One region of the Cryobacterium sp. TMT1-2-2 genome, then DNA from elsewhere that is predicted to be linked to it. Evidence: riboswitches for the same ligand, from Rfam matches in the RefSeq annotation. Region 1 holds a riboswitch; each other region holds the start of a gene.

Evidence for each region. A riboswitch is a leader RNA that binds a small molecule or an ion and turns the genes downstream of it on or off. The one in region 1 is predicted to bind thiamine pyrophosphate.
Region 2: linked by a shared signal. The riboswitch ahead of E3T35_RS07215 (3-oxoacyl-ACP reductase) and the one ahead of thiC (phosphomethylpyrimidine synthase ThiC) in region 1 are both predicted to bind thiamine pyrophosphate.
Region 3: linked by a shared signal. The riboswitch ahead of thiD (bifunctional hydroxymethylpyrimidine kinase/phosphomethylpyrimidine kinase) and the one ahead of thiC (phosphomethylpyrimidine synthase ThiC) in region 1 are both predicted to bind thiamine pyrophosphate.
Region 4: linked by a shared signal. The riboswitch ahead of E3T35_RS08685 (ECF transporter S component) and the one ahead of thiC (phosphomethylpyrimidine synthase ThiC) in region 1 are both predicted to bind thiamine pyrophosphate.

The regions. Positions count from the first base shown of each region.
Region 1 covers NZ_SOGS01000027.1:172,001-177,067, forward strand. Annotated here, with positions in the region: gene hxlA (3-hexulose-6-phosphate synthase) at 1-428, opposite strand, end outside; gene hxlB (6-phospho-3-hexuloisomerase) at 499-1,086, opposite strand; gene E3T35_RS18715 (LuxR C-terminal-related transcriptional regulator) at 1,200-2,027, shown strand; TPP riboswitch at 2,107-2,215, shown strand; gene thiC (phosphomethylpyrimidine synthase ThiC) at 2,209-3,879, shown strand; gene E3T35_RS19435 (hypothetical protein) at 4,239-4,427, shown strand; gene E3T35_RS18730 (BTAD domain-containing putative transcriptional regulator) at 4,585-5,067, shown strand, end outside.
Region 2 covers NZ_SOGS01000009.1:19,624-24,690, forward strand. Annotated here, with positions in the region: gene E3T35_RS07190 (lipocalin-like domain-containing protein) at 1-205, shown strand, start outside; gene E3T35_RS07195 (RNA polymerase sigma factor) at 567-1,136, shown strand; gene E3T35_RS07200 (hypothetical protein) at 1,123-1,731, shown strand; partial or broken gene E3T35_RS20180 (hypothetical protein) at 2,130-2,198, shown strand; partial or broken gene E3T35_RS19555 (NAD-binding protein) at 2,192-2,479, shown strand; gene E3T35_RS07210 (SDR family NAD(P)-dependent oxidoreductase) at 2,565-3,230, shown strand; TPP riboswitch at 3,292-3,392, shown strand; gene E3T35_RS07215 (3-oxoacyl-ACP reductase) at 3,449-4,213, shown strand; gene E3T35_RS07220 (bile acid:sodium symporter family protein) at 4,768-5,067, opposite strand, start outside.
Region 3 covers NZ_SOGS01000006.1:14,782-19,848, forward strand. Annotated here, with positions in the region: gene E3T35_RS04060 (transcriptional regulator) at 1-201, shown strand, start outside; gene E3T35_RS19445 (hypothetical protein) at 276-569, shown strand; gene E3T35_RS19450 (hypothetical protein) at 723-887, shown strand; gene E3T35_RS04080 (ABC transporter permease) at 995-1,243, shown strand; TPP riboswitch at 1,319-1,418, shown strand; partial or broken gene thiD (bifunctional hydroxymethylpyrimidine kinase/phosphomethylpyrimidine kinase) at 1,401-2,243, shown strand; gene thiE (thiamine phosphate synthase) at 2,309-2,953, opposite strand; gene thiO (glycine oxidase ThiO) at 2,997-4,211, shown strand; gene thiS (sulfur carrier protein ThiS) at 4,208-4,450, shown strand; gene E3T35_RS04105 (thiazole synthase) at 4,453-5,067, shown strand, end outside.
Region 4 covers NZ_SOGS01000013.1:109,599-114,665, forward strand. Annotated here, with positions in the region: gene E3T35_RS08665 (ABC transporter permease) at 1-639, shown strand, start outside; gene dinB (DNA polymerase IV) at 673-1,887, shown strand; gene E3T35_RS08675 (hypothetical protein) at 1,913-2,239, shown strand; gene E3T35_RS08680 (hypothetical protein) at 2,318-2,584, opposite strand; TPP riboswitch at 2,628-2,737, shown strand; gene E3T35_RS08685 (ECF transporter S component) at 2,770-3,423, shown strand; gene E3T35_RS08690 (ABC transporter ATP-binding protein) at 3,428-4,951, shown strand; gene E3T35_RS08695 (energy-coupling factor transporter transmembrane component T) at 4,957-5,067, shown strand, end outside.

The sequences.
Region 1 (5,067 bases):
GGCTCGGCCTGCTCGTCGAGTCCGGCGTGCATTTCGACGAACTGGGCACCGAGCGCGGTGACCTCGCGGGCGCGGGTGACCTTGTCGGCAACGCCGATCAGGTCGACGACGATGCCCTTACCGTGCTTGGTCGCGGCGGCGACGGCTCCGATGATGGTGCTGTCTCCGGCCGTGCCGAGCACCGTCACGAGGTCGGCGCCGGCGGCGAAGGCGATGTCGGCTTCGAGCTCGCCGGCATCCATCGTCTTGAGGTCGGCGAAGACGATCTTGTCGGGGTGCGCGGCTTTGATCGCGGTGACGGCGCGCAGGCCCTCGGCCTTGATCAGCGGGGTGCCGAGCTCGATGATGTCGACGTGCGGGGCGACCTGCGCGGCGAGCGCGAGCGCGGCGTCGGTGGTCAGTACGTCCATTGCTACCTGAAGCTTCATGGGGTTCTACTTTCAGTTGGGGTAAGCGGTCTGTGGTTTTCGGGACGGGGCCTGGGCCCTATCCGGTTTGTTACTCGAGGTTGGCGTGACGCGGCCAGAGCTCGGCGGCCGTCGCACCGCTTCGCTGCCAGAGCGTGTGGAATAGGGCGTCGCCCACCAGCAGCACGGACTGTTCGAACAGCCCGCCCGAGTACTGCGCCGACACCTGCCCGGCGTGGTCCTGCTTGGCGGCCGCGGGGATGACCACGGTCACCGCGGCGAGGTGCCCGAGGGGCGACTCCGGCGCCGTGGTCAGCGCGAGAATGTTCGCACCCACACCGTGAGCCGTCTCGGCGGCGCGCACGATGGCGCCCGTCGTTCCGGATCCGCTGGCCACCAGCAGCAGGTCGCCCTGCGCAATCGCCGGGCTGGTGACCTCGCCGACCACGTGCACGTCAAGGCCCAGGTGCATGAGCCGCATCGCGGTCATCTTCAATGCCAGCCCGGAACGGCCGGCTCCCAGCACGAACACCCGCGGTGCCACAGCGAGCAGACTCGCCGCGTCATCCAGCACCACAGAAGCGGATGCCGCCCGCAGCGCGTCCACGACGCGGCCATTCTCGGCGAAAATGAGACCGAGGGCATCCGCTGTGGTGGGGGTGGTTGTAGTTTCGGTCATGGGTCAATACTTCACTCTTTCGAGTGGGCGTGCGGCCCGCCAAACGAATGGTTTTACTACCCAAACGAATGGCTCCGGGCAGGCTCCACGGACGGTTCGGATAGGCTATCCGTATGACCTTCCTCGCCGATTCACCCGTGCAGACCGCGCGCAGCATGGCCGCCGAACGCTCCAAGCTCATCGCCGACCTCACGGACGCGCACGCGACCACGCTGGAATCCCTGCTCGCCGTGCTGCGCTCGAGCAGCACGAGTGACACCGCTGCCCGCCAGAAGGCCACCGAACTCGCCGCCGCGGCGATGGTCGCCCTGCGCGCGGTGAGCGACCTCGACCGGAGCCTCACCGAAGAACCTGTTGCCCGCGCCTTCGAACGTCTCAAAAATGACCTGCGTCCGCTGGTGCGCTTCGGCGACCTCGACGTGCAGTTCATCGAGCCGCCGGTCAACGGCCGCGCGCTGCCCGGCGAAGTCGCCCACGAGGCCAGGGCCATCGTGCGCGGCGCCGTGCTCGCCCTAGTCGAGCAGACCGGGGTCGCGCGGGTGCGCGTTCAGTGGGACTGCGACGGCAGCAACCTGCTGATTCGCATTCGCGACGACGGACCGGGCGACCTCGACGCCGAGGTTCCGAGCGTTCGCCAGCTGGCCGCCCGCGTCGTGGCGCTCAGCGGAACGCTGGGTGTCGAGGCGACCGCCGGCTGGGGGTCGGAGATGGCGGTGTCGCTGCCGCTCGACGCGCCCACGGCATCCGTTTCGGCGGCGGCAGCCTGGGGCCTCAGCCCGCGCGAGCGCGGCGTGCTCGAGCTTGTGGCGTCGGGCGCGCGCAACAAGGCGATTGCCGAGGCGCTGACCATCAGCGAGAACACCGTGAAGTTTCACGTGGCCAACCTGCTGCGCAAGGTCGGCGCCTCGACCCGCGCCGAACTCGCCTCCCTCGCCCGCTGAACGGATGCCCGGCGCGCCGCCAGCACGCCGGCCGCCGCGAGCATGGACAGGACTCACGCTAGGGTGAAGGAGTCAGAAGACACACAACCCACGGGAGCGCGCACCAGCGAGCTGAGAGGACGGCCAGGGCCGTCGACCGTTGAACCTGTCCGGGTAATGCCGGCGTAGGAAGTTCGAGAACATGCGCACACTTGACGAAATCTCCATGTCTGAAACCGTCACCACCGGCCCGATCCAGGGCAGCAGCAAACGCTACGAACCGGTGCCGGCCTGGCCAGGGCTCGAAATTCCGGTTCGCCGGGTGAACCTCAGCAACGGCGAACACTTCGACCTGTACGACACGTCCGGCCCATACACCGATGACACGGCCACGATCGACCTCGAGAAGGGGCTGCCGAAGACCCGGGCCGGGTGGGAGCATCCGCTGCCCATCGACGGCGCTGCGACCCAGCTGGTCTGGGCCCGGGCCGGCATCGTCACCCCGGAGATGGCCTACATCGCCGCCCGCGAGGGCGTCTCTGTCGAGCTCGTGCGCGACGAGGTAGCCCGCGGCCGCGCGGTCATTCCGGCCAACCGCATGCACCCCGAGAGCGAGCCGATGATCATCGGCAAGGCCTTCACCGTGAAGATCAACGCGAACATCGGCAACTCCGCCGTGACCTCGTCGATCGCCGAAGAGGTCGAAAAAATGGTCTGGGCCGCCCGCTGGGGCGCCGACACCCTGATGGACCTCTCCACCGGCAAGGACATCCACCTCACCCGCGAGTGGATCATGCGCAACTCGCCCATTCCGGTGGGCACCGTTCCGCTCTACCAGGCCGTCGAAAAAGTCAACGGCGACCCGGCCCTGCTCACCTGGGAGATCTACCGCGACACCGTGATCGAGCAGTGCGAGCAGGGCGTGGACTACATGACCGTGCACGCCGGAGTGCTGCTGCGCTACGTGCCGCTCACCGCCAATCGGGTGACCGGAATCGTCTCCCGCGGCGGCTCGATCATGGCCGCCTGGTGCCTCGCCCACCATCAGGAGAGCTTTCTCTACACCCATTTCGTGGAGCTGTGCGAGATTCTGCGCCGCTACGACGTGACCTTCTCGCTCGGCGACGGGCTGCGTCCCGGCTCCATCGCCGACGCCAACGACGAGGCCCAGTTCGCCGAGCTGCGCACCCTCGGCGAGCTCACCAAAGTCGCCAAATCCTACGGCGTGCAGGTGATGATCGAAGGCCCCGGCCACGTGCCGATGCATAAGATCGTCGAAAATGTGCGCCTCGAGGAGGAACTTTGCGAGGAAGCCCCGTTCTACACGCTCGGCCCGCTCGCCACCGACATCGCCCCGGCCTACGACCACATCACGAGCGCGATCGGCGCGGCCATCATCGCCCAGGCCGGCACCGCCATGCTCTGTTACGTCACCCCCAAGGAACACCTCGGCCTGCCGGGCCGCGACGACGTGAAGACCGGAGTGATCACCTACAAGATCGCCGCCCACTCCGCCGACCTGGCCAAGCAGCATCCGCGCGCGCAGGAACGCGACGACGCCCTCAGCCGGGCCCGCTTCGAGTTTCGTTGGACCGACCAGTTCGCGCTCTCGCTCGACCCCGACACCGCGCAAAGCTTTCACGACGAGACGCTGCCCGCCGGCCCGGCCAAGGCCGCCCATTTCTGCAGCATGTGCGGTCCCAAATTCTGTTCCATGCGCATTTCAGCAGATGTTCGGGTGTACGCCGCAGAGAACGGCCTCACCAGCCTCGAGGCGATCGAGGCCGGGATGGCGGAGAAATCGGCTGAGTTCACCAGGATGGGTAGCTCGGTCTACCTGCCGTTGCGCGTACTCGGAGCCGACGAGCACTGATCGCGGAAGCTGATGGCGCGGCCAGCGGCACGCGCCGGCGCTGGCCGAATTGTGCGTGCGGGCCAGCGCGATCGGCCGGCACGCACAGTTTGACGGTGGACACCAATCCGTGAGTCCCGGGCCCGGCCTAGAATATGGGCCCAGTTTCCGGGACCGGGCCCGGTCAGGTCTGGCGCGCACCCGGGTACACTCCGTCTCATGGTTCTCGCCATTCTCGCCCCCGCCCCGCCGCCGCACCACTAACCCCCACTGCAACGTCCAACCCGTTCCCGGCCCGGGCCCGGAAACCATCAGTAGCTAAGCGGTGACCCAATCACCCCAGCAGGGTTTTCCCATGGTGCCGGCACCAAGATTCCGCCATGACTCCCACAAACGCGACGCTGCGTTTGGTTCGCCTCGACGACGGCGCGAAGCCCAGCACCGCGTTTGGCGACACGACCGCCGTCCCCGGCGGGCTCGCCCGCATCAGCGGGAGGCGGCGGCCGGAACATCCGTTCTGGCAACCCTGGTCTTTGAGATCCCGAATCAGGCCATCGCCCTGGTTCTGAACGGCCCGCAGGGCGCGCGGTTATCGCTCGGAACGGGGCACCACACCGCACCCTGAGAATATCCCCCGAGATTGGGGGTAAATGTCTACTCCACACGCGGCTACCCCGCCCATCGGCATGCGGGCACCATGGTTACATTCCAACAGTGGAGGTCAGCATGACAACTGGATTCGTCACCCGAGAACAGCCCACCGCGACACCAATGGCCCACTTGAGCGTGCACGTCTTTGGAAACCTCAGCGTTCGACGGGGGTCTGTCGTGCTGCACGCCCATGAGCTGGGCGGGCCCAAGCCCCGCCAGATCCTTGAAATTCTGCTCGTGCACCTCGGCTTGCCGGTCTCCAAAGACCGCCTCATCGAACTGCTCTGGGGCGCCAGCGCTCCGCTCGAAGCCCTGCCCACCCTCGAAAGCTATGTGAGCCTTCTCCGTCGCCACCTGCAGCCCGGCGCGGGAAAATTCGGCCCGCTGCAAACAACGACCGGCGGCTACGTGTTGGACCGTGAGCTCGTCGACGTCGACCTCGACCAGTTCGACATACTCCTGCAGCGTGCGCAGAAGACCATTCCCGGCCTCGCGTATCCCCTGTTGCTGCGCGCTCTGGACCTCGCCGCCGCACCGCTGCTCGGCGACGAACTTCTG
Region 2 (5,067 bases), on a different contig from region 1:
GCTGCGCACACGATTCATCGACGTCGTGCCGCCGGCCGCGAAGCTGCTCGCGCGCCTGATGCGGTTCGACGCAGCCTACCTGCGTTTTACCGGAACCCTGGCTCTGCGCCGGTACCTCGACGATGTTCTGGTCGAGGAATACACCGAGACCAAGGCGCTCTGGGAGCTCATGTACCTGGGCAAGACCCGCCTTCCGGTGACCTGAGGGTTGTTCGCATGGCCGCAGCGCGCCCCGCAGGATCTGGGCCAGTGCGCGCGAGTTCCGCCTGGCGCGCAGCGGCGCAACTCCCGCGAAACTCTACGACGGAGTCTGCATCCCAGACGACTTGTGACGCCTTAAAGAATTGTGCCTCCCGCAGCCGGTCGGATTTGCTGAGCGAAGGACAAGGTCGATTTCATGCGAATCGAGACCTGTAGTTCGAAAGTGATTCGCATCACTTTCGAACTACACACCTGCGGAAATAGATGAGGTTCGCTGCGACCAAACTGCCATCCAGCGAGTCGACCACGTCCGTCCTCGCATGAAATCCTCGCGCCCGTGCCGGACATGCCTCAGTATGAGAGTTGTGACCGACACCGAGCGCGAAAAGCGGATGCGCAACCTGGTCGTGCTGGTCGGCGACCCTGTGCGCCACTACCTGCACCGCCGCACCGACGCCGCAACGGCCGACGACGTGATCGGCGACACCCTGCTCGTGTGCTGGCGCCGCCTCGACGAGGTTCCCGACGATGCCCTCCCCTGGGCGATCGTCGTCGCTCGACAGTGCCTCAGCAACGCCCAACGCGCCGAGCGTCGCCGCACGCGTCTCATCGGCCGCATCATCGCCATCGACCCTCCGCCGGCCGTTACGGACGAGAACCCCGCAGCATCCACCGTCGATGAAGGCACCGCCGTGGCGGCCCGCGTGACCGCAGCCCTCGCCGGCTTGCGTCGAAACGATGCCGAGATCCTGCGGCTGTGGGCGTGGGACGAGTTGACGAGCCCGCAGATTGCCGTTGTGCTCGGCATCAGCGCGAACGCAGCGGCGATCCGGCTGCACCGCGCGAAGGCGCGCCTCAAGCAGGAGCTACTGAAATCCGGCCACTCGACCGGACATATAACTTACGACGAAGGGAGCGAAGATGCACGACGATGACCGTGCGCTGCGCGATCAGCTGCGCGCCGCCGATCCGGCCCGCGCGCTGCCCCCTGCCTCGCCGACGTGGCTCGACCACAGAATGGAGCAGATCATGACCGACCAATCCTCACCCACCACGACCGCCACGCCCGAGACGCCACGACGCGCGTTCCGGCGGTGGATGCCGGTGGTCGGCGTCGCCGCCGGCCTCGCCATCGCCGCTGCAATCGTCGCGCCTCTCGTTCTCGGTGGCCCGGAACCCACCGTCGAGTCGCTGCAGCCTCCCATGGGCGGAGGCCTGGCGAGTGGCAGCTGCCTCCCGCTTGAGCCTGCGACCGTCGCGGCGCAGGAGCAGGCGTTCGCCGCGACGGTGCTGCAGATCCAGGGCAACACCGTTGTTCTGGAGGTCACGGAGCGCTTTGTCGGCGACGTCGCCGACCGCGTGGAGGTGGCGCAGGTCGACACGATGACCTCCGACTTCTCAGGCGTGCCCTTCGAGGTCGGCCAGAGCTACCTCGTCGGCGCAATCGATGGAACGATCACGGGATGCGGCGTGACCGGGGCCGACAGTGCCGAGCTTCGCGCGGTCTACGACGCAGCGTTCCCGGGCTGATCCGGGCTCGCGAGAGCGGTCGGGAACGCTGCGTGGTATCGTCCCATCGGCGTCAGACGGTGGGGAGAGGCTCACACAGCATCCGGTTGAACGAGAAATCGCTCCGGGTCGATTCAGGTGGGTACATGATGGGCGTTTGCTTGATCCTGAACCGCAACGATGGCCATAACTTGTTGTCGCGAGCGTCGGCCGCCACAGCGAGAATCACCTAGTACATAATTTTTCGGGTTCAGGCTTCCTCTGCACCAGTAAGCGCGGTCTACCCACCCGACATCGTTTTACGCCGACCATCGCGAGTTCTGGCACTACATGGACCTGATTGTCGATCCTGTCTCTATCTGCCCGAAGAAGGTTAGCTCCTCGTCGAACAACAGTCCCTACTGTTCACCCTCGCCGACATGGAGACCGAGCTGCAAGCGGCGAGAGGACTGCTTCGACGCGCGGCCTGGCGTCGGCGGCGGACTTCGCGATCGCCGAACCAATTCTTGCCACGATGGGGGCGCGCATCGTGCACTGCGGCGACCCGAGCGCCGGACAAGCCGCAAAGATCTGCAACAACATGATCCTCGGCATCTCAATGATCGCCGTCAGCGAAGCATTCGTGCTCGGTGAAAAACTGGGCCTCACCCACCAGGCGCTCTTCGATGTCGCGTCCACGGCATCCGGTCAATGCTGGGTGCTGACCACCAACTGCCCCGTTCCCGGCCCGGTATCCACCAGCCAGGCCAAGCCCGGACGCAGCGGAGCGACTTACCAATCCACGGCTCGTCACTCACGGGAGCTCACAGCGCGGGTATCGGAATTTCTCGGACAGCATGGCCCTTGTACCAGCTATGACTACTATCGCAATCATCGGAGCTGGCTCAGGACTCGGGGCCGCCGTCGCGCGGCGATTCGGGGCCGAAGGCTTCACCGTCGCGCTCATCGCCCGCCACCAGGGACGCGTAGATGCCCTCGCCGCCGAACTGCTGGCCGAGGGCATCTCAGCACACGGCTTCGTCGCCGACGTGCGCGATCCGACCTCCATCACCCGCACTCTCGAACAGGTCGCAGAAACTCTCGGCCCGATCGAGGTACTGCAATACAGCCCGTTGCCGCAGAAGGACTTCATGCGCCCGGTTCTGGAGACCACTCCCGCCGACCTCGTTGGCCCAATCGAGTTCTCCATCTACGGACCCGTCGCCGCCGTGCATCAGGTCCTCCCCGGCATGCGTTTCCTCGGCGCTAACCGCGGCACCATCCTCTTCGTCAACGGCGGATCCGCCGTGACCCCGGGCCGCAATGTCACCGGCACGTCAATCGCATTCGCTGGACAGGCCGCCTACGCACAGCTGCTCAACGAGGCCCTCGGAGAAGAAGGAATCCAGGTCTCCCAGCTCATCATCGGCGGCCGCATCATCGCCGGCGATCCCGAGAAGGACCCGTCAGTGCTCGCTGAGCACCTCTGGAACCTCCACAGCCGTCGCGATCGCTTCCGCCACCAGATCAGCGCTGACTAGAAAGCGTCGTTCACTGTCAGGACGCGAATTTTCCGGTACCAGGCGGTTGCGTATACTCGTTTTCAGCGACACGGGGTGCCGACTGCATGACGGCCGGCTGAGATGACACCCGTTGAACCTGATCTAGTTCGAACTAGCGAAGGGATGTCACGGAGAATTACGTGCACTGCTTTGGTGCCGGATCTCGTCCTTTCGCCTTACCCAAGGTGAAGAAAATCATGCAAATAGCAGAACAGATTGTCCTGGTCACTGGCGGCGCACGCGGCCTGGGTAAAAGCATCGTGCACGCTTTCGCGGCTCTGGGCGCCCGGGTGGTCATCAACTATCGCAACAGCGCCGCAGCGGCGGAAACCTTGGCTTCCGGCTATGGGCCTGAACACGCTCTTGCCGTACAGGCCGACGTCACCGACCCGGCCCAGGTCGCGGCAATGCTCACGCAGGCGCAGGCACATTTCGGCTCCAGCGTGACAACGGTGGTCAATAACGCGTTGGTCGATTTCAGCTTCAACGGCGACGCCCGCTCCGGCGCTGCCGACATCAGTTGGGACGAATTCCAGGCGCAATTTTCGGGCAGCGTCCGCGGTGCCCTGAACACAACCCAGCAGGCGCTGGCAGGCATGCGCGAGGTCGGGTTTGGCCGCATCATCAACATCGGTACCAACCTGTTTCAGAACCCGGTGGTGCCCTACCACGACTACACGGCCGCCAAGGCCGCCCTGCTCTCCCTGACCCGCACCCTCGCCTCAGACCTCGGCCCGCACAACATCGCCGTAAACATGGTCTCCGGCGGGCTGCTGCGCACCACGGATGCCAGCGCGGCTACCCCCGAGGACGTGTTCGACTTCATCGCCGCCTCCACCCCGCTACGCAGAGTGACAACCCCGGCCGAATTTGCGGATGCGGTACTCTTTTTTGCCTCCCCCTGGGCGCGGTCGGTCACCGGGCAGAACCTGGTCGTCGACGGCGGCCTGGTAATGAACTAGGGCAGCGCCGGCCAGGTCAGCCCCACACCAGCTCCACTTCAATGCGTTCCTTATGGGTTGCGGCCACCACGGCGCCGCCTGGCGGCGGCCGCAGTCGCCCATCGAGCAATTGGGAGCTGCCCGGCCCCGTTCGCGGCGTAGGTCCTCGTCCGGCAGGTACTAAAGCCCCGGGGGAGTGACCGACTTGCTAATGCTGAGACCGGGGCGGCGACGGCCGGAAGTCTGCGAGGTTGACCGTGGATCCTGACGCGCGGGCGGGCGGGTGGGCGGGTGACGTGGCGACGAGCAGCCTCCCGGCGGGCCAGGATACACTCCTCGACACATGGAATTGAATATCGATGGCGCACCAGCACGGTGCGCTCCGGTTATCGTGTGAGCACGTGGATCTCCGCTGAGACAGCGTTCCTTATGATCTTGTGCCGACCTGGATAACGGCCATTGCGACCGCAATTGCTGTCGTCGTCGCCAGCTTGTGTACCTATCGGTAGATTCGGTTTACATCTGGCCAAATGCGTGAAGCTGCGACCACCGTTCCATTACTGGCCAGACCCCGGTTAGGCGCGGGCGGTAACCGGCAAGGATTCGGAAATCTCATCGGACGGTAGATCCTTGCGCGCCCAGTAGCTGGCGAGCACCGAACCCGATACGTTATGCCAGACCGAGAAAATTGCCGCTGGCAGCGCGGCTACCGGGTTGAAATGCGCCACGGCTAGGGCGGCAGCCAGGCCGGAGTTCTGCATGCCCACCTCGAAGCTGAGAGCTCGGCGACTGGCGACCGGAAGCCCGAACAGACGCCCAATGTAGTACCCAAGCGTCAGTCCGAGGGAGTTGTGCAGGATCACGGCGACGACCAC
Region 3 (5,067 bases), on a different contig from region 1:
GCGACGCTCTCGAAGACCATCCGCAACCTGATCGAGCTCGACTACGTCGTGACCGTGAAACAAGCCTCGCCAGCACGAGCGGATGCCCGCCGCACCACCAGCGTGGCCCTCACCCGGCGCGGCCGCGCGGCCATCGACGGCCATCTGGCGGCGCTCCGCGAGCTGTCGGCCGAAGCCCCGACCAGCATGACATTATTATGACTAACCGCCGTGGTATCACCATGGTGATATGGAACTCGGACAGTACGTCAACGACCTGCAGCACCAGCTAGCGGATGCCGCCGACAACGGCAGCGCAGATACGCGCGCTGCGGCCGAGCGACTTGCTGCCGAGCGGGTCGCGGCTCACCGCCGAGGTCTCGGTGGGCGGGGTCCGAACGGTCGGCCGACTCGGGGCCACCCGCCTCAAAGCCTCGATGGGTCCGGTCGATCTCGATACCACCGGAGACTTGTCCCTGCGTGCCGGACACGGCAACGCCACGGTGCGCACAATTGAGGGTGCGGCCGACATCACCGCCGACCACGGCCAGATCCGGGTCGGAACGGTCTCCGGCGACGCCGTACTCTAAGCGCCCCACGGCAGCGCGCAGATCGATGAAGTCGGCGGTGACCTCGACGCGAAACTGTCCTACGGCGACCTGGAAATCACGCGAGCGCAGGCATCCGTTTCGGCAAAGACCGTATACGGGAGCATCCCGCTGCGGGAGGTTTCATGCGGTTTTGTGCAGGTCGAGAGCGGATTCGGCCAGGTCACCATCGGCGTCAAGCCGGGCGTGCCGGCCTGGCTCGACCTGTCGTCGAAAGATGGCCACGTGCGCAATGAGCTCGTCGGCGAGAGCGCTCCGGAGGCATCGGAGCAGGCCGTTACGGTGTGGGCCCGTACCTAATGGGAAAATATCAACATTCGACGTGCGCGACCAGGACGGCGTGCGCGCCGTCATCGGCCGCACCGGCCAGTTTTCGGCGGTCGACAAACTCCTGAACGGCGAGCAATATGCCCCTCGTTCTCACCGTGCTGCCGCTCTTCGGCAGCGGCTTCGTGCCGACCGACTCGATGCCGGTGTGGCTGCAGTGGTTCGCACAGTACCAGCCCTTCACTCCGTTCATCGAGACAACTCGCGGGCTGCTGCTCGGCACCCCACTCGGCTGGAACCCCGTGTTCGCCATCGGGTGGTGCCTTGTGATCGTGGCCGCCAGTTACGGCTGGTCACGGGCGCTCTACGAGCGCAAGTCGGTGCACTAGATCCGTGTTACCAGGGCGGGCGGTTGCGACCGCCCGACCCCTTGTGTGCTGACGGCCGGCGCGCGTATAGGCTGGAGTCTTGACACGGGGTGCCGCACAGACTGTGCGTGCTGAGATCAATACCCGTTGAACCTGTCTAGTTAGTACTAGCGAAGGAATGTCACGGATGATCGATCGAACCCAGCCTGCCCTGCGGCAGATTCCCCGAGTCCTCAGTATCGCGGGTACCGATCCGACCGGCGGTGCCGGCATCCAGGCCGACCTCAAGAGCATCGCGGCCAACGGCGGCTACGGCATGGCTGTGGTGAGTGCGCTGGTGGCGCAGAATACGCGCGGCGTGCGTTCGGTTCACATCCCGCCGATCGATTTTCTGCGCGAGCAATTGAATGCTGTCAGTGACGATGTGACCATCGACGCCGTGAAGATCGGCATGCTTGCGCAGCTCGATGTGATCACGGAGGTGCGCGACTGGCTCTTCCGGTGCCGTCCGCCGCTGGTCGTACTCGACCCGGTGATGGTGGCAACGAGCGGCGACCGCCTGCTCGACCCGGCAGCCGAGCAGGCGCTGCGCGACCTGATTTGCCACGTTGACCTGGTCACGCCCAACGTTCCCGAGCTGGCCGTTCTGCTCGCTGAGCCGCCGGCCGCCAACTGGGTGGAGGCCCTCGCGCAGGGCAAACGATTGTCGGACAGCACGGGTGCTACCGTACTGGTCAAGGGCGGCCATCTCAACGAAACGAGCTGCCCAGATGCCCTGGTCAACACCCACGGGCTGCTTGCCCAGTGCGTGGTCGAGGTCGCCCTGCCGCGCATCCGCACCACAAACACCCACGGCACCGGATGCTCACTCTCCTCGGCGATGGCCACGGTGCAGGCCAGAACCGGTAACTGGGCGAAGTCCCTGGCCGAAGTGAAAGACTGGCTCCACGACGCCCTGGCCCACGCCGACGAGCTCGAGGTCGGGCAGGGAAACGGGCCGATCCACCACTTTCATCGACTTTTCGACCGTGCGAATTCTGCCCTGATTGCGGGCATGAGATGAACGGGGCGACGACGTGGGCGCGACTAGCCGAGCGGCGGGAGGCTGGCGAGAAGCCGCTCGGCGGCATCCGTCGGGTCATCGGCGTCGGTGATCGCGCGCACCACGACCACCCGGGTGGCGCCGGCTTCGACCACCTGGTCGATGGTGCCGAGGTCGATCCCGCCGATCGCAAACCACGGGCGAAGGCTGCCAGCGGATGCGCTCTGCTCGGCCGCATAGCGCAACAGACCGGTTCCGACCGCTGCCCGACCGGGTTTGGTGGGCGTGGCCCAGACCGGGCCGACGCAAAAATAATCCAGACGGTCAGTTACGAGAGCGGCATCCACTTGTCCGGTGGTATGGGTCGACAAGCCGATGCGGGCCGCGTCGCCGAGCAGCGTGCGGGCGGCGGGCAGCGGCAGGTCCGTCTGGCCGACATGAAAAACCGGCGCTCCAGCGAGAACGGCGATATCCGCGCGGTCGTTGACCGCCCAGAGCCGGGCGTGTCGGTCGGCGACCGAACGCAGAATCTCGAGATAGTCGAGCTCCTCGGCGGCATCGATGGTCTTGTCCCGCAGTTGGATGATGTCGACCCCGCCGGCGAACGCGGCCGTCACGAAGTCGGCGAAATCGCCGCGCTCCGTACGGGCATCGGTGCAGAGATACAGCCGGGCGGTGATCGGGTCCATGCGACCAACCCTAAAGGGCTTCGGCCCGGCCTCGGTGCACACGATGAGTGAGCGGCGCGCACAGCGTACGGTCGACGTAGCCGTCATCGGCGGCGGCGTGATCGGGCTCGGCATCGCCTGGGCTGTAGCGCAGTCCGGCCGCACGGTGGCCGTCATCGACCCGGATCCGGCCGGTGGTGCCACTTTTGCTGCGGCCGGAATGCTCGCCGCGGTCAGCGAACTGCACTACCAGGAGGAGGCGTTGCTCGAGCTCATGCTCGCCTCCTCGAACCTGTATCCCGGCTTCATCGACTCGCTCGCGCCCGACAGCTACCTGACCGGTTACCAGCGTACGAGAACCCTGAATGTGGGCGCAGACGCGGCCGACCGGCAGGCGCTCGCCGACCTGCACGGCGTGCAGGTAGTCAACGGACTGGGCGTCGAGGCCATCACCGTTCGCGCAGCGCGGGTGCTCGAACCGTTGCTCAGCCCCCAGATTTCTGGCGCCTTTGTGGTGGAGCAAGACCATCAGGTCGACCCGCGCCGGCTCACCGAGTGCATCCAGTTGGAGCTCGCGCGCCACGGCCAGGACGCCGTCATACGCGTGCAGGCCAGCGGGTTGCTGCACGAGAATTCAGCGGATGCCTCCTCCCGCGTCACCGGCGTCGCCCTTTTCGACGGCTCAACGGTCACAGCCACCGAGGTGGTCGTGGCCAACGGGCTCGGAGCGGCAGCACTGGGCGGGCTGCCCGAACACCTCAACCTGCCGCTTCGCCCGGTCTACGGGGACATCCTTCGGCTGCGGGTGCCCGAGCACCTGCAACCCCTGCTCACCTGCACCGTTCGCGGACTGGTGCACGGTGTGCCGGTATATCTGGTTCCGCGCACCGATGGAACGCTCGTGATCGGAGCCACCCAGCGCGAAGACGGCTCGGGCGTGGTGTCGGCCGGCGGCGTCTATCAGCTGCTGCGAGACGCCCAGGTGCTGCTGCCCGCGGTCAGTGAACTCGAACTGATCGAAACGACCGCCCGCGCCAGGCCCGGAACCCCCGACAACGCGCCGTTCCTCGGTCGCGTCGGGGGCGCTGACGGTGACATTTCCGGCCTCATTGTCGCCACCGGATTCTTCCGCCACGGCGTACTGCTCACCCCGGTCGCCGCCGAGCACTGTCTCCAGCTCATCGAGGGAATCGCCGACGATCGGTGGCGGGCCTTTCGACCGGACCGATTTTCGAGCCGCGCTCCCGCATCCGTTTCACTGAAAGGAGGCCACTCGTGACCGTAACCATCGCCGTGAACGGCCAGCAACGATCTGTTCAACCGGGCAGCACCGTGACCGACCTCGTGGCCGAGATCACCGACCGGGCCATCGCGACCGACGGCCATGCAGTCGACGGAAGCCGCGTCGGGGTGGCCGTGGCCCGCAACGCCGCGGTCGTTTCGCGCAGCCTCTGGTGGTCGACCGCGGTGACAGCGGGCGATGAGATCGAAATCGTGACCGCGGTGCAGGGAGGATGACCGTGCCGACGATCCCGGACAGCCTCGTCATTGACGGCGTTGAGCTGACCTCACGCTTGATCATGGGCACCGGGGGAGCCCCGAGCGTCGATGGTCTCGGGGCTGCACTGCGTTCCTCCGGAACCGAACTGACCACCGTCGCAATGCGGCGCCACAGTGTGGCCGCCACCGGTTCGTTGTTCGAGCTGCTGGTGGAGAATTCCATCCGCGTGCTGCCCAACACGGCCGGCTGTTTCACCGCTCGCGAGGCCGTGCTCACCGCCGAGCTGGCGCGGGAGGCGCTTGCGACCGACTGGATCAAGCTCGAGGTCATCGCCGACGAGCAGACCCTGCTGCCGGATGCGGTCGAGCTGGTCGAGGCCACCGAACAGCTCGTCGCGCGGGGCTTCACGGTGTTCGCCTACACGAATGACGACCCCGTGCTCGCGTTGCGGCTCGAACACCTGGGCGCTGCGGCCGTGATGCCGCTCGGGGCGCCGATCGGCACAGGCCTCGGCATTCTCAACCCGCACAATATCGAGCTGATCGTGGCCCGCGCCGGCGTTCCGGTGGTGCTGGACGCCGGAATCGGCACCGCCTCTGACGCGGCCCTCGCGATGGAGCTGGGCTGCGATGCC
Region 4 (5,067 bases), on a different contig from region 1:
GCGTTTCAGAGCGACGGTGCCCTTGACGCGGTGCTGACCAGCCTGCAAGTGGCCCTGGCCTCGACGGCGGTGGCGCTCGTGCTCGGCACGCTCATCTCGCTCGGGCTGCAACGCTTCGAATTCTTCGGCCGGGATGCCATCAGCCTGCTGGTCATCCTGCCGATCGCGCTGCCCGGCATCATCACCGGCATCGCCCTGAACAATGCCTTCCGCACCGGACTCGGCGTGCAACTGTCGATTCTGACGCTCATCATCGCCCACGCCACGTTTTGTATCGTGACCGTGTTCAACAACGTGATCGCCCGGCTGCGGCGCCTCGGCACGAGCCTCGAAGATGCCTCGTCGGATCTCGGCGCCGGAATCTGGACCACGTTTCGCCTGGTGACCTTTCCCCAGTTGCGGTCAGCCCTGTTCGCCGGCGGCCTGCTCGCCTTCGCCCTGAGCTTTGACGAGATCATCGTGACGACGTTCACCGCCGGATCGAGTGTGAAGACCCTGCCGTTGTGGATTCTGGACAACCTGTTCCGGCCCAACCAGGCGCCGGTCGTCAACGTCATCGCCGTGGTGCTCGTGCTGGTTTCGATCATTCCCATCTACTTCGCGCAGCGCATTGCCGGCGCCGAAAAGGTTGTGCGCTAGCCGTTCGTGACCGGAACGGGTTAGGGTTTTTCGGTGGGCAGACAGGACGGCAGTGGGCGGCAGATTTCGGCGGACGACGTCGATGACCGTTCAGCGACGGTGCTGCACGTTGACCTCGATGCGTTCTTCGTGTCGGTCGAGCTGCTGTCGCACCCCGAATACGTACGCCTGCCGGTGATCGTGGGCCACCGCGGGGGTCGGTCGGTCGTCACGGCGGCCAACTATATTGCGCGGCGCTACGGCGTGAACTCAGCGATGCCGATGGCACTCGCCCTGCGGCAGTGCCCGAACGCGATCGTGCTCGAGCCGCACATGGGCCTCTACCGGGACTATTCCACCCGGGTGATGAGCATTTTCGACGACGTCACCCCGCTCGTGGAACGGCTCGGCATCGACGAAGCCTTCCTCGACGTGGCCGGCGCAACCAATCTGTTCGGCTCCCCGGCCGTGATCGGCGAACTCATCCGCGCGCGGGTGCTCGCCGAGACCGGGCTGGTCTGCTCCGTCGGCGCGGCATCCACCAAGTTCGTCGCCAAGCTTGCCTCCGGCCTGTCCAAACCCAACGGGCTGCTCGTCGTTCCGGCCGACGAAACGATCGAGTTCCTGCACCCGCTGCCCGTGACGGCCCTGTGGGGCGTGGGGGCGGCCACCGAGCAGACCCTGACCCGCCTCGGCCTGAAACTCATCGGCGACATCGCGCACGCGCCGCTGGACGTGCTGAAAAGGACGCTGGGGGAGGCATCCGGTCACAAGTTGTTCGAGCTGTCCTGGGGGCGTGACCCGCGCTCGGTGACGCTCGAGCGGGAGGAGAAGAGCGTCGGCCACGAGGTCACGTTTGAGCACGACGTGACCGACATTGACCGACTGCGCAGCGAGTTGCTGCGGCAGTGTGACCTCGTTGCGGCACGGCTGCGGAGGGGCGATCTGGTGGCCAGGCGCGTGTCACTCAAGCTGCGCTACACCGATTTCAGCACGGTCACCCGTTCGCGCACCCTCGCCGAGCCCAGCAATGTCGGGCGGCGCATCTACGAGGAGGCCGTGGCCGCGTTCGACCTACTGGCCGCGTCGGGCATCCGCGTGCGCCTGATCGGGGTGCGGGCCGAGCAGCTGGGTACGGCGTCGGGATCGGTGGGGCTGTGGGATCCCGACGAGGATTGGCGGGGCGCCGAGCTGGCGGTCGACTCCGTGACCGAGCGATTCGGGGCGGGAATCGTGCGTCCGGCTTCGTTCTTCAAGCCTCGCCCATAAGGCACGAGTCGGCTACCCTGTTGGAATGACCAGCCTTCCGGAAAAACTCGCAGAAACGTTCCGTTCCGCCGGTGTGAAATCGGCCTACGGTGACCCCGTGCAGATCGACGGCGTCACCCTCGTACCCGTTGCGCTCACCTATTACGGCTTCGGCGGCGGCGACGCCGGTGAGGGCGGTGCCGGATCCGGCGGAGGCGGGGGCGGAGTGTCGCTGCCGATCGGCGCCTACGTGAAGTCGGGCGGTACCGCCCGATTCGAGCCGAATGTCATCGCGCTGCTCGCCGTCGGCGTGCCGTTCCTGCTCGTGGCCGGCCGCGCCCTGGCCCGGGTGATCCGGGCCCTGAAGAAGTAGCCGCCCCCGGCTGATGCTGCCCGTGGACGGGGCCCAGGCCCCGTCCACGGGCCCAGTTTGTAGACTGGGCCCGTGGCCCTAAGGTGGGCCCGGGCGAGTGCCGCGCGGCTTGCGCGCAGAGCGGGAGCGGCGCGGCCAGCGCGGCCGACGCGCGAACCGACCCGCGAACCCGCCCTCCGTGAACCGACGGCGCAGCCAGCGTGGCAGCCGACGCCGCAGCCAAGCCGGAAAGTGCCACGGGCCGCTCACCGGCAGGCCCGCAGCGATACGACGGCGGCGCAGAATGAAGCGGCGCATCAATACGAGGTATAGCGCTGCCAGCACGAGCAGAATGCCGATGCTCATCTCGTGGTCCCCATGCCGCAAGTCTAAGCGGGGCACTAGAATTGAACACGATCACGGGAGTCCGGTACACCGGGCTGAGAGGAAGCTGACCAAGCTTCGACCGTCGAACCTGATCTGGATCATGCCAGCGCAGGGAGGCTTCTCGATCCCGTGCCCTGTATTCACCTACGGAAAGGGCACGAACAGTGCACGCTACAACGACATCATTCAATCAGTCCAGCCGCGACGCATCGACGGCGAAAAAGCCGCGCAACTTTCGCTGGCGCGTCGTCGACATCGTCGTTGCGAGCGTCATTGGCGTGGCGAGCGGCGTCATCTTCTGGGCCTGGGGCCTCGCCTGGTCGCCGCTCAGCGCGATCCTCACGTTCACGCCCGGCCTCGAAGGCCTGTTGGCCGGCGGCTGGTTGTTTGCCGGAGTGCTCGGCGGCCTCATCATTCGCAAGCCCGGTGCGGCCCTCTACACCGAGGTCATCGCGGCCGTCGTATCGATGCTGATCGGCACCCAGTGGGGCTTCTCCACGCTCATCTGGGGCATCGTCGAGGGCCTCGGCGCGGAGATCGTGCTGGCCCTGTTCTTGTACGCCAACTGGCGTCTCGGCGTCGCCCTCCTCGCCGGCGCCGGCGCCGGCGTGGCCGTTGGGCTGCTCGACACGACCGTCAGCTATGCGGCACTGGATATCGGTTTCAAGGCCGTCTACTTCGTATCCGCTGTCGTATCGGGCACTGTGCTCGCCGGGCTGTTGTCCTGGCTTGCCGTGCGCGGCCTGGCCCGCACCGGCGCGCTCAGCCGATTCGCCGCCGGCCGGGAAGGTTCGCGCGCACCCGCCGCGATCAGTTAAGCGGATGCCAGCCCCTCGGTCGCACGCGTCCGCTCCCGGCCCGCAGATTCGGCCCGTGCAGATCGAAGCCCGAGGCTGGGGCTGGCGCCATGCCGGACGTCACAACCAAGCGGTGTCGAGGCTCGACCTGCGGATCGAGCCCGGCGAACGGGTCTTGCTGCTCGGGGCCAGCGGCGCTGGCAAGAGCACCCTGGTGCACGCGTTGGCCGGAGTGCTCGGCGACGCCGAGGACGGCGACGAGACGGGCAGCCTGCTCATTGACGGCAGGCGCGCGGCCGCGGCCCGGGGTCGGGTCGGACTCGTGCTGCAGGACCCGGACTCCCAGGTGGTACTCGCCCGGGTCGGCGACGACGTGGCGTTCGGCTGCGAGAACCTGGCTGTTCCGCGGGCAGAGATCTGGCCGCGCGTGCGGCGTGCCCTTGCCGAGGTCGGTCTGAACCTGCCGCTCGACCATCCCACGTCGAGCCTGAGTGGCGGCCAGAAACAGCGCCTGGCCCTGGCCGGTGTGCTCGCCATGCAGCCCGGACTGCTGCTGCTTGACGAACCGACCGCGAACCTCGACCCGGTCGGGGTCATCGAGGTGCGTGACGCCGTCGTGCGCTCCCTCGACCATTCCGGGGCCACCTTCGTCGTCATCGAACACCGCGTTGAGGTCTGGCAGGACGTCGTCGACCGCGTCATCGTGCTCGACCCGACCGGCGGTGCGCTGGCCGACGGGCCGACGCGCGAGATTCTCGCCATCCAGGGCGAGCGACTGGCTCAAGCCGGCGTCTGGGTGCCAGCCCTGCCACCCCGGTTTCCGGTGCGGCACCCGATCAGCAATCCTCAGAGCCTGTTGCGGGCCGAGGGACTCGCGGTCGGGCGTGTTCCGTTTGGCCGACGCGCGGCATCCGTCGTCGCTGACGGAATCACCCTCTCCGTCGACGCCGGCACGGCCACCGTCGTGACCGGGCCGAACGGCGCCGGCAAGTCCACCCTCGCCCTGACCCTGGCCGGTCTGTTGAAACCGGCCGGCGGAACGGTGCGCGCGAGCGACAGCCTGGCGGCTGGCATCCCGGCTGAGCCGCACCGGTGGCGCTCCCGGCAGCTGCTCACCCGCATCGGTGCCGTCTTCCAAGACCCCGAGCACCAGTTTCTGGCCGCCACGGTGCGCGGCGACCTGACTATCGGCCCGCACGCCCTCGGACTGAGCCCGGCTGAGCAGACCAGCCGCGTCGACGAGCTCATGCACCGGCTGCGGCTCGACCACCTCGCCGACGCCAACCCGTTCACCCTGTCCGGCGGCGAAAAGAGACGGATGTCCGTCGCCACCGTTCTCGCCACCCGCCCTCGCCTGCTCGTGCTCGATGAGCCGACGTTCGGGCAGGATTCCCGTACCTGGCAGGAACTTGTGGGCCTGCTCGCCGAGCTGCTCGACGAAGGCACCGCAATCGTTGCGGTCACCCACGACGCCCAGTTCGTCAGCGCTCTCGCAGATGAGGAGTATCGACTCGGCACGCCGATCACTCTGGGGGTGGCAAAGCCGTGAGCCTGATGACCCCCAGCATCCGCCCCAGCGTGGTTGCCCGCCTCAACCCGGTGGCCAAGCTCGCCGTTGCCCTCATCGTGAGCTGTGCGCTGCTGCTGTCGATCGACTGGGTGTCG